Regions from separate parts of the Sellimonas catena genome, predicted to be linked through region 1. Evidence: predicted binding sites of a transcription regulator. Region 1 holds the regulator's gene; each other region holds the start of a gene.
What was found. The regulator Rex, encoded in region 1, represses fermentation and respiration genes when NADH is low (regulators of the CRP and FNR family bind a similar motif). The targets are predictions, from matches to a motif close to ATTGTTAANTANTTAACAAT.

Region 1 (3,576 bases):
ACCGCTTCCTGATGCTTGATTTCCTGCTGCTGGTTAAGGTATTCTTTCAGCCTTGCATCCCGGAGCATCTGTTTTTTCTTCGCAAACTCCTGATAGTTACCAAGATACATAGTGAGCGTGCCGGCTTCGATTTCAATGATCTTTGTAACGACCCTGTTCAAAAAATACCGGTCGTGGGAGACAATCAGGACCGCTCCGGGGTAGTTCAGAAGATAGGTCTCAAGCCATGCAATCGAATGCAGATCAAGATGATTGGTCGGCTCATCCAGAAGCAGAATATCCGGTTTGGTAAGCAGAAGTTTTCCCAGAGAAACACGGGTTCGCTGCCCTCCGGAAAGGGAAGCGACCGGCTTTTCAAAATCTTCTTCTGTAAATCCCAGTCCCTTCAGGACTCCGGTGATTTCACTTTGATAGGCATAGCCGTTTTCCCGTTCAAACCGGGAAGTCAGATTGTGATAAGCGGCAAGCCTGTCCTCCAGATGAGATCCGGATAAAGTCTGAAGCTCCGCCTCAATTTTGCGGATCTGGCTTTCCATATCGATCAGATACTGTTTGGAAGTCTGCATTTCCTCATAGACTGTACGTGTGCTGTCCGTCATGGGATGCTGGGAAAGATACCCGAGCTGTTTCCCTTTTGCGAGAATAATATCCCCGGAATCTGCCGGAATCTCTCCGGTAATCATTTTCAAAATGGTAGATTTTCCGGCACCGTTTAAACCTGTCAGAGCCGCTTTCTCGTGATCCTCTATATGAAAAGAGCCATGTCTTACAATGACCTGGTCCCCAAACGATTTTTCCAGATTGTGACATGCAAGTATCATAGTATCCTCCTCTGATAAAACAAAAGTACCGTATTCATTATAACGGAATTTGTACAAAATACAACATAAAATCCCATAATAAGTTTGACTTTATTTCAAGTATTACATATAATAAAAGTATTGAAAAGAACAGGAAGGTGCTAAAAGTGGAAGGAAGAGGAATTTCTCAGGCAGTTATCAGAAGACTGCCTCGATACTACAGATACTTGGGAGAATTACTGGAAGACGGTGTAGAGCGCATTTCCTCCAACGACTTGAGCAAACGCATGAAAGTCACTGCTTCCCAGATCCGCCAGGATTTGAATAATTTCGGCGGTTTTGGTCAGCAGGGGTATGGATATAATGTGAAATATTTGCACTCGGAGATTGGAAAGATCCTGGGGCTGGACAGAGAACATAATATGATTATTATCGGAGCCGGAAACCTTGGACAGGCGCTGGCAAACTATACCGCTTTTGAGCGCAGCGGATTTATGCTGAAGGGTCTGTTTGATGTCAACCCGACTTTGGCAGGTGTTACGGTCCGCGGAATCGAGATCCGTATGATGGACGAGCTGAAAAGTTTCATCAGGAATAATGACATTGAAATTGCGATTCTGACGATACCGAAGACGAAGGCGGTGGCAGTAGCCAATATGCTCGTGGAAAACGGTATCCGTGCAATCTGGAATTTTGCGCATACGGATCTGAATCTTCCGGATAATGTTGTTGTGGAAAACGTACATCTTTCCGAGAGTCTGATGCGGCTCTCCTACAATGTACTCCGCTATGAGGAAAAACATCAGAAGAAAAAATAAGAGAAAAGAAGGACGTGAGAGATTCGTACAACAGATGCGGGACTCCGCGTCTTTTTTCTGTATCCCGGAATGAAAGCGGGGAAAGGAGCGGTAAAGATGAAATATATCATTGATGGCAGGACAATGAAAGCAGCGGATGCATACACGATTGGGACGATCGGGATTCCGTCTCTTGTCCTGATGGAACGGGCGGCTCTGAAAGTGGTAGAGGCAGCCGAAAGGGAGAGGCTTAACCTGTCGAAAAGCCTGATTGTGTGCGGAAGCGGAAACAACGGGGGCGACGGGTTTGCAGTGGGAAGACTGCTTCTGGAAAAAGGGTACGGCGTGACCGTCGTACTGGTTGGGAATCCGGACCATTGTACCGAAGAGACAAAGACACAGATTCAGATTTTCAAGGCGGTCGGAGGAACTGTCAGGCGGGAGATCCCGGAGGAGAGCTACACCGCTGTATTTGATGCTGTATTTGGTATCGGACTGAGCAGGCCGGTCGAAGGGCGCTACGCGGGGATTCTGGAGCAGATGAACAGACTGGACGCAGCGAAAATAGCGGTGGATATTCCGTCCGGAATTGATGCGGGGAACGGAGAGATTCTGGGGACGGCATTTCGCGCGGATCTGACGGTGACATTTGCATACCAGAAGGCAGGGATGGTTCTGTATCCGGGAGCTTTCTGCGCCGGAAAGGTCTGTGTGGAAGATATCGGAATTTATCTGCGCGGCGGCGTGGAAGGAACACGGTATCTGACTTATGAAAGAAAGGACGTAGGAAGGCTCTGTCCGCAGCGAAAAGACGATGCACATAAAGGAACTTACGGAAAAGTGCTGATGATTACCGGAAGCCAGGGCATGGCAGGCGCCGCGATTCTTTCCGCGAAGGCGGCATACCGGATGGGAAGCGGACTGGTACGTATACTGACGCCGGAATCCAACCGGGAAGTACTTCAGGCAACCCTGCCGGAAGCAGTCATAACGCCTTACGGAGAGGATCTGGAAAACCAGCTGGAGGAACTTCTGAACTGGGCGGATGTGATCTGCGCCGGATGTGGACTGGGGACGGATATACAGGCCGGTATGATAATAGAACATCTGCTCGTGTATCTGGGCACGCACAGAAAATACTGCGTGATGGATGCGGATGGCCTGAATCTAATTTCCGGAATGGAAGAAGAAAGAAGAAACACATATCTAAAAGCAGCGGGAAGCAGCCTGATCTTTACGCCTCACATCAGGGAATTCGCGCGTCTTCTTGGGAAAACGACGGAAGAAACGAAAAAAAACAGGATTGGACTTGCGCAAGAGTATGCCAAAACCTATAATATAATACTAACAGCAAAAGATGCCAGAACAGTTGTGGCAGGAGAAGGCAGGATTCCATATCTGAATACATCCGGGAACGGTGCGATGGCAAAAGCAGGTTCCGGGGATGTACTTGCAGGTATGATTACAGGCTGCCTGGCCCTTGGAATGGACCGCTTTGACGCTGCGGCGCTTGGTGTATTTATACACGGGCTGTGCGGAGACGAGGCAAGGGAAAAACTCGGGGCGCACAGCGTGCTTGCCGGGGACCTGATCGAGATGGCATCAGCTGTTTTACAGGAAATCGAGCGAAGAAAGGTTCAGTCAAAATGAAAAAGTACAGCAGAGTATGCGCAAAAATCAATTTGAATCATATTACATATAATATAGAACAGATGAGGAAACATATCTCGCCGGATACGAAGATGATTCTGGTAGTAAAAGCGGACGGTTACGGCCACGGGGCATCACGGATCGCAAAAGAGACTCAGAATCTGGACTGTGTCTGGGGATACGCGACCGCAACGCTTGACGAGGCGGTGCTTCTGAGAAAGGCAGGAATTGAGAAACCGGTTCTTGTTCTCGGATGTACTTTTCCGGAGCAGTATGAGGAGGCGGTGGAAAACGAGATACGCATGACAGTCTACACTGAAGAGTCTGCG
Region 2 (3,576 bases), on a different contig from region 1:
ATATCCGTTTTACACAAATATAGAAAGGGAGGGGGTAAAACTGTTTGATGCAGCATAACGAAAAGGGATCGCAACGGGATCTGGTTCTGTATCGCATTGAAACTGCAAAGAGTGATGTAAAATCGGCCAAAATACTTCTGGAAGCGGGAGAATACCGAGGAGCGAACAACAGGGCCTACTACGGAATTTATCATACTATCTCAGCAATACATGCACTTGATGGCAATGCTTACAAGAGACATAAGGACGCTCTTGCAAATTTTAATAAGAATTATATAAAGACAGAAATCTTTCCAAGAACTTTAGGAAGAAGAATTGCTTAGGCGGAGGAAATCCGACATGCGAGCGATTATGATGATTTCTATCTTGCAACGAGAGAAGAGGCAGAAGAGCAGATTGCCACAGCGATAGAGTTAATTGAGAAAGTAGAGGAATATGTGGGAAGCAAAATCTAAGAATAGTTTTGCGCTGATTCTGTCTAAGAGATAAAAAAGTAGCCATGATGGTACTGCCAGAGAACCGTCATGGCTGTTTGTGTATAAGGATGAGAGAAGAGGGGAGTACAAATGAGAAAAATACGAAGGCTGTTGTTTGGTGAAGCTGTTTTTACAGAAGAATATGCTTCATACCTGACTTTGCTTACACAGGTCGTAATCCGGAAATACCACGGCAGGAAAATAGGCCACCTGTGGACAAAGATCATCTACAAAAGCTTTTCCGTCCTGATAGCCTTGTCCTTTCTGGGAACTCTAGGATACGGTATGAGCAGGGCAACGCCTGCAGAAACGAAAGTCCAGGAAGTGTCAACAGAAATTTATGGTGACAGAGGATGGGATGAGAACCGACGTATGCTGAGCATGTGGCAGGGGGATGTCTATATTACCCTGGATAATCAGGAGAAAAAGGAACTGTGGCAGGATCTTGTTGATCTGGAAAGCCGGTACTGGGGAATTGAGCCGCCAACGGTGGAGGTGGAGCAGTATGAAGCGGAAAGCGAGAGAGATGGATACTACTCCAAAGCAGACCAGATGATCAGCGTTACGAGCAAGGCATGGTACTATTCCAGAGAGAGAATGATTGAGATTCTGCTGCATGAGGTCAATCATGCATACACACAGGCGGTAGCGGACAGTGTGAACTGGGAAGACCAGTATGAGGACGATCATACGCTTCGGATGTACGCCGATGCCTATATTTTCAAAAACGCGTCGGAACATTATACTGCGCCGGAGGAAGATAAAGAGGAGTATTACAATAATGCCCTGGAAGTTGCTGCCCGGGAGTATACGGAGGAGTGGGTCTGGAAATATCTTGAATATATTGACGAGATTCCACGTTCCACGGAGTAAGTCACGGGATAATTTGCGCATCTGGATGTAAAAGATGTTATTTTTTTATCAATTCTTTTCATTCTCTATTGACAAAATTATAACATTGTTGTACATTTAATTTAACGATTAGACTAAAGTTCAAACTGAGGTTCAAAGAGGGAGAACTGACAGGAGAGAATCATGAAAAATATCACAAATATACAGAAATTTTCGATTCATGATGGGGACGGGATTCGTACAACTGTATTTTTCAAAGGATGTCCTTTGAAGTGTGTATGGTGCCATAACCCGGAGACCCAGAGGTTTGAAAGAGAGATGGAGCTGGACAGGGAAAAATGCACAGGATGCGGAGCCTGCGCGGCGGCCTGCCCGAATGGTGCGATCCATATGGAGGATCACAAGCCGGTATGGAATTCACTGTCCTGTACATTTTGCGGAAAATGCGCAGATGTTTGTCCGGCGTCCGCAAGAGAAATCGTCGGATATGAGTATACAGTCAAAGAACTGGTTAAAGAACTCATGAAGGATCAGATGTTTTACGAACAGTCCGGCGGAGGAGTTACTTTCTCGGGCGGTGAAGTGATGTCAGTGGACATGGATTTTGTCCTCGCGGCAGCCAAAGAGCTGGACCGTCAGGGAATATCGCTTACCATCGACACATGCGGATATGCTCCTTATGAAAGATTTCAGAAGATTCTTCCTTATGTAGATACATTCCTTTATGATGTGAAGATTATGGATCCGGAGCTTCATAAGAAGTACATCGGAGTTGACAATAAACTGATACTTGAAAATCTGGTCCGCCTTTCTCAGGACGGCGCCAGAATCTATATCCGGATTCCTACCATCAAAGAGGTAAACGGAAACGAACAGAACATGAAAGAAACCATCGCGTTTCTTCAGGAACATGATATCCATCCGGCTCAGATCAATCTGCTGCCTTACCACGATACCGGAAGCGGAAAATACAGAAAGCTGGATATGGAATATAAAGGCACTGACCTGCATGCACCAGACAAAGAAGAGATGGAAGCACTGGCGGCTATATTTATCAATGCAGGATATACGAACACCAAAATAGGAGGTTAGAAAAATGGCAAAACTTCGCGGTATGAATGAAAGAATTCAGAAACTCAGACAGATCAGTGTAACTACTCCGGTTCATATTGACCTGGAAAGAGCAAAAATCGAGACAGACTTTTACAGAGAAAACGATGGAAAATATTCAATTCCGGTTATGAGAGCGATGACTCTGAAAGAATATTTTTCCAAGAAGACATTATATCTTGGAGACGGCGAACTGATCGTTGGTGAAAAAGGAAAAGATCCTCAGGCATCTCCGACATTCCCGGAACTTTGCTGCCACAGCGAAGAGGATATGATCGTCATGAGCGAAAGAGATCTGGTATCCTTCAAGACAACAGAAGAAGACCGGAAGCTTCAGAGAGAAGAGATTATCCCGTACTGGACAGGAAGAAGCATGAGAGAAAAGCTTCTTTCCAAGATGACACCGGAATGGCATGACTGCTATGAAGCAGGTATGTTCACAGAGTTCATGGAGCAGAGAGGACCTGGACATACATGCGGAGGCGAGCAGGTATTCACAACCGGATACATGGATTATAAAGAGAAAATCAAAAAGACAATGGATGCTCTGGATTACATCAATGATCCGGAAGCTCTGGATAAAGCAGAAGAGCTGAAAGCGATGGACATCGCGTGCGATGCTGTCATTATTCTTGGAGAGCGTTATCACAAACTTGCTCTTGAAATGGCAGAAAAAGAAGAAAACGAGACAAGAAAGGCAGAGCTGCTTCAGATTGCTGCAAACCTGGAAGTTGTACCGGCACACAAGCCGCAGACATACTGGCAGGCAATCCAGCTGTACTGGTTTACACACCTTGCAGTTACGACAGAACTGAATCCTTGGGATGCTTTCAGCCCGGGAAGACTGGATCAGCATCTGTATCCATATTATCAGAAAGATGTTGCCGACGGTATTCTGGATGATGAGAAAGCAAAAGAGCTTCTGGAATGTCTGTGGGTAAAATTCTACAATCAGCCGGCTCCTGTAAAAGTTGGTATCACACTGAAAGAAAGTGCAACATACACCGATTTCGCAAATATCAACACAGGCGGGGTAACACCGGATGGACGTAACGGTGTCAATGAAGTAAGTTATCTGATCCTTGACTGCATGGATGAGATGAGACTGGTTCAGCCGAACTCCAACGTAACTATCAGC
Region 3 (3,576 bases), on a different contig from region 1:
GCTCTGCTCCACAGTGAAATCTCCGTGGCTGATATAATCACCACACTCTTCAATTCCAGCTTCCCACGCATCAATCATCGTGGTAAAATTGGACGCCTGCACATTAAATCCTGACTGAAGCAGTGTCAGATTCAACTGCAGTTCACTTACATCCTTAAATGCATCCAGTTCTTCCGTAGACATCTGGCTGAAACTTGAGATCAGCGCATCCGCCTGCTCGATCATTGTATCTTCATCATAATTTGCATCAGAACTGCTGCTGCATCCGGAAAGAGTAAATACGAGGGCAAGGATGACTGCAAATAAACTAATTCTTTTCTTCAACTCGTCTCACCTCTCTATACCGTTCCGTGCTTTTTGGACGGACGGTCCTCTCTTTTTGTGAACAGCATCTCCAGAGCTCCGATCACATACTTTCTTGTATCTTCCGGACGGATCACTGTATCCACATATCCTCTTGCCGCCGCAGATGCCGCGCTTTCCTGCAGACTGCGGTACTGATCTTCTTTTTCCTTTCTCTCATCCGCAGACACGTCAGGATACATGATCTTTGCCGCAAGACCTGCTTCCATTGCTCCGATTTCGGCATCCGGCCATGCATAAACCATGTCAGCTCCAAGTGCCTTGCTGTTCATTACAAGGTAACCGCTTCCAATCGCTTTACCTGTCATAACATTCACCTTCGGCACCGTTGCATTCGCAAATGCGTAGACCAGTTTTGCCGCTTCTCTTGCAAGTGTTTTCTCACTGCATTTTGATGCCTTGAATCCATTGACATCTGTCAGTGTCAGAACCGGAATCTCAAATGCATCGCAGAATGTCACAAAATCAGCTGCTTTCCGGCATCCTTTTGCAGAAAGAGAGCCGTCAAACTCCTGCTGTACTTTGCCTTCTTCATCGTATACTTTGGAACGGTTCGCAACAGCTCCGACCGTCAGTCCGTTCATCCGGACAAAACCGGTCACCATTTCTTTTGCGTACCCTGCCTTTACTTCTATAAATTTCTGATCATCAGCGATCATCGATAACACGAGGGCAGCGTCATCGGCTCCATTTTCAATTCCCGCGCATAACCGGTTCAGGTCGTCGGTGCATTCTTCATAAGAATCGTTGTCCTCATTGTTTGCAGGAAGCATACAGATCAACTCCCGGATACCGGACAGGATTTCACTTTCTGTTCCAAGGAAATCTACATTACCGGCCTCCTCTGTCTGAAACGCCGCACCGGACGTGTCGCATTTTTCAATGTGATTGCCCGGGATCGCATTCGGGGAATTAACAAAAAGCTTTCCTTTTTCTTCCATGAATGTGAAATCGGAAAGTCCGGAAAGGATTGCAGCTCCACCGCCGCAGGTACCAAATACAGCAGTAATCTGCGGGATCACTCCTGAAGCGAGTGCCTGTTTCGCATAAATACTGCCAAACGCCTGCAATGCGTCTGTTCCTTCCTGAAGCCTGAGTCCTGCACAGTCAATCAGGCCGATCACCGGTGCCCCCATTTTCATCGCCATGTCATAAAGGCCTGTAATCTTCTTTGCGTGCATCTCTCCGACTGCTCCGCCGAGTACCGATGCATCCTGGCTGTACACATAGACCAGACTGCCGTCAATGACTCCATATCCGGTGATCACGCCATCTCCCGGAACCTTGCTTTCCTGCATGTTGAAATCCGTGTTCCTGGCTGTGACAGCGCCACCGATCTCAACAAAGCTGCCGGCATCCAGTAATTCTGAAATTCTGAAAACTGCCGGCGTTTTTGCTGCTTCATTACTCATAAACCTAGCCCTCCATTTGTGATATATTCCTAAAAGTTAAACCAAATTTTAGCCAATTATATTATACTTTTTCTAATATCCTTTTTCAAGAGTTTATGTGAAATTTTTGACATATTTTTTCACTCGTATATTGCGTTATCATATTAACGTATTAATGTTTTTTCAGCATATTTCAAGCTTTTTCTACACTTGGCCCAATATAATTTTTAGTTTCTTTCTTTATCTGTCTTTTTTTTATGAAAATTTAATAATTTTGGACTGTGTTACAAAAAATTCATTGTGTCGACACGGAAACTGTGCTAAAATAGCCATTACAGGGATGTCATAATGTTATAAAGGAATACCAAGGGAAATGACATCTTTTGTCTTTTTTATGGCATAAGCAGTAATACAGATTCAGGAAAACCCGGAAGCGTCATGTTTTCTTCCAAGTCAGAAAAGATGCGGTTTTCCGGTGCCGGCCGGGGCAGTTTCCCGCTTCTGTCTTACTTTCCCGAAAGGGAGCATCTTTCAGTGTGCGGCTAGTGCAGTACCGTTCTCTGTCAGATAGCGGATATTGTTCCAGATGCCTGAAATGACCGGATTTTATTTTTGCGGAATATCCAGTCTTTGACATATTTTTGTCTGTCTCCGCAGATAAAATCAGGAAAGCTCACCATCCGGAACAAGAAAAGGGAGAATTCCTCTTCCGTTTTTGCCAGATTGTCTTCTTTTCATGAAGGCAGAGACTACAAGGCAGACCATTCCCTGACTTCTGCTTCCGGCAGTTGTTCATTCTGTCTTAGATGTTGTTCTTTTGCGAACTATATTCCTTTACATAGTCTTTTCCAGCCGGTATATTATGGAAATGGATTTCATAATCTGTAAAAGACACCTGGCCGAAAGGCCGCTTTTGTCTGACTGAGTCCGGCATGATCTGCTGCATCAGAAAGTGTCTGTTTCAATTAGACAGCTCATCACACTTTGGTATGTTGAGTAAGTTTTCTTTCTTAATTAATATAGGGAAGAAAATGACTTGGATGATTTACGTATGAGAAATCAAAAATTAAATTGGAGGGTTTTGACTATGGGAAACACAGCTACTAAATCCAAGAAAGGTTATCCTTTTGGTTTCTACGCTTGTGCTCTGGGATTCACATTTGAAAGATGTGCATTCTACACAGTTAAATGGCTTCTTGCTATTTGGCTGGCTACGGAAACAACAAGTTCAATGGGTGGTATGGGACTTTCTTCTGTAGAAGCAAGTCAGGTTTCCGCTTATTTCGTAGCATTTACTTACATTACTCCTATGATCGGCGGTTACCTCGCTGACTACTGGGTAAGCCCGAGACTTTGCGTAGTTCTTGGTATGATTCTTATGGGTGTCGGCTACCTTATCGGATGGCAGGCAAGCAACATGACACTTGTATGGGTAATGATTATCTTTGTATCTGTTGGTACAGGTTTATTCAAAGGTAACTTATCCGGTGTCAACAGTTTGATGTTTGATGATCAGGATGAACTGAACTCAGCATTCTCTGTACAGTACTCTTTCGTTAATATCGGTTCTTTCATCGGAACGACATTCGTAGTACTGCTTGCAGATTCTCAGGGATATCAGTTCCTGCTGCTTATCGCTGGTGCTCTTCTGCTCATCGATGCAGTTTGGTTCCTTGCTAATGGCAAATCTCTTGGTGACAAGGGTAAACAGCCATTCAAGAAAGACCAGAGATCTTTCGTTGACAAAGAGAAGAAATCCGCAGAAGAAAACAAACCGCTTACATCCGGCGACAAAAAACGTATTGTTGCTATCGTAATCGTT

Region 2: a site for Rex is predicted at 1,383-1,402, ahead of Selli1_RS02355 (trans-4-hydroxy-L-proline dehydratase activase). Genes of this name have one in related genera too.
Region 3: a site for Rex is predicted at 1,870-1,889, ahead of Selli1_RS14330 (acyl-CoA carboxylase subunit beta). Genes of this name have one in related genera too.

What each region holds. Positions count from the first base shown of each region.
Region 1 is NZ_BSBO01000007.1:32,457-36,032, forward strand. Features, by position in the region: gene abc-f (ribosomal protection-like ABC-F family protein) at 1-821, opposite strand, end outside; gene Selli1_RS04630 (redox-sensing transcriptional repressor Rex) at 968-1,618, shown strand; gene Selli1_RS04635 (NAD(P)H-hydrate dehydratase) at 1,715-3,247, shown strand; gene alr (alanine racemase) at 3,244-3,576, shown strand, end outside.
Region 2 is NZ_BSBO01000003.1:71,536-75,111, forward strand. Features, by position in the region: gene Selli1_RS02340 (nucleotidyltransferase domain-containing protein) at 1-58, shown strand, start outside; partial or broken gene Selli1_RS02345 (HEPN domain-containing protein) at 45-455, shown strand; gene Selli1_RS02350 (hypothetical protein) at 567-1,349, shown strand; gene Selli1_RS02355 (trans-4-hydroxy-L-proline dehydratase activase) at 1,512-2,420, shown strand; gene hypD (trans-4-hydroxy-L-proline dehydratase) at 2,425-3,576, shown strand, end outside.
Region 3 is NZ_BSBO01000033.1:35,663-39,238, reverse strand. Features, by position in the region: gene Selli1_RS14335 (OadG family transporter subunit) at 1-324, opposite strand, end outside; gene Selli1_RS14330 (acyl-CoA carboxylase subunit beta) at 339-1,775, opposite strand; gene Selli1_RS14325 (peptide MFS transporter) at 2,842-3,576, shown strand, end outside.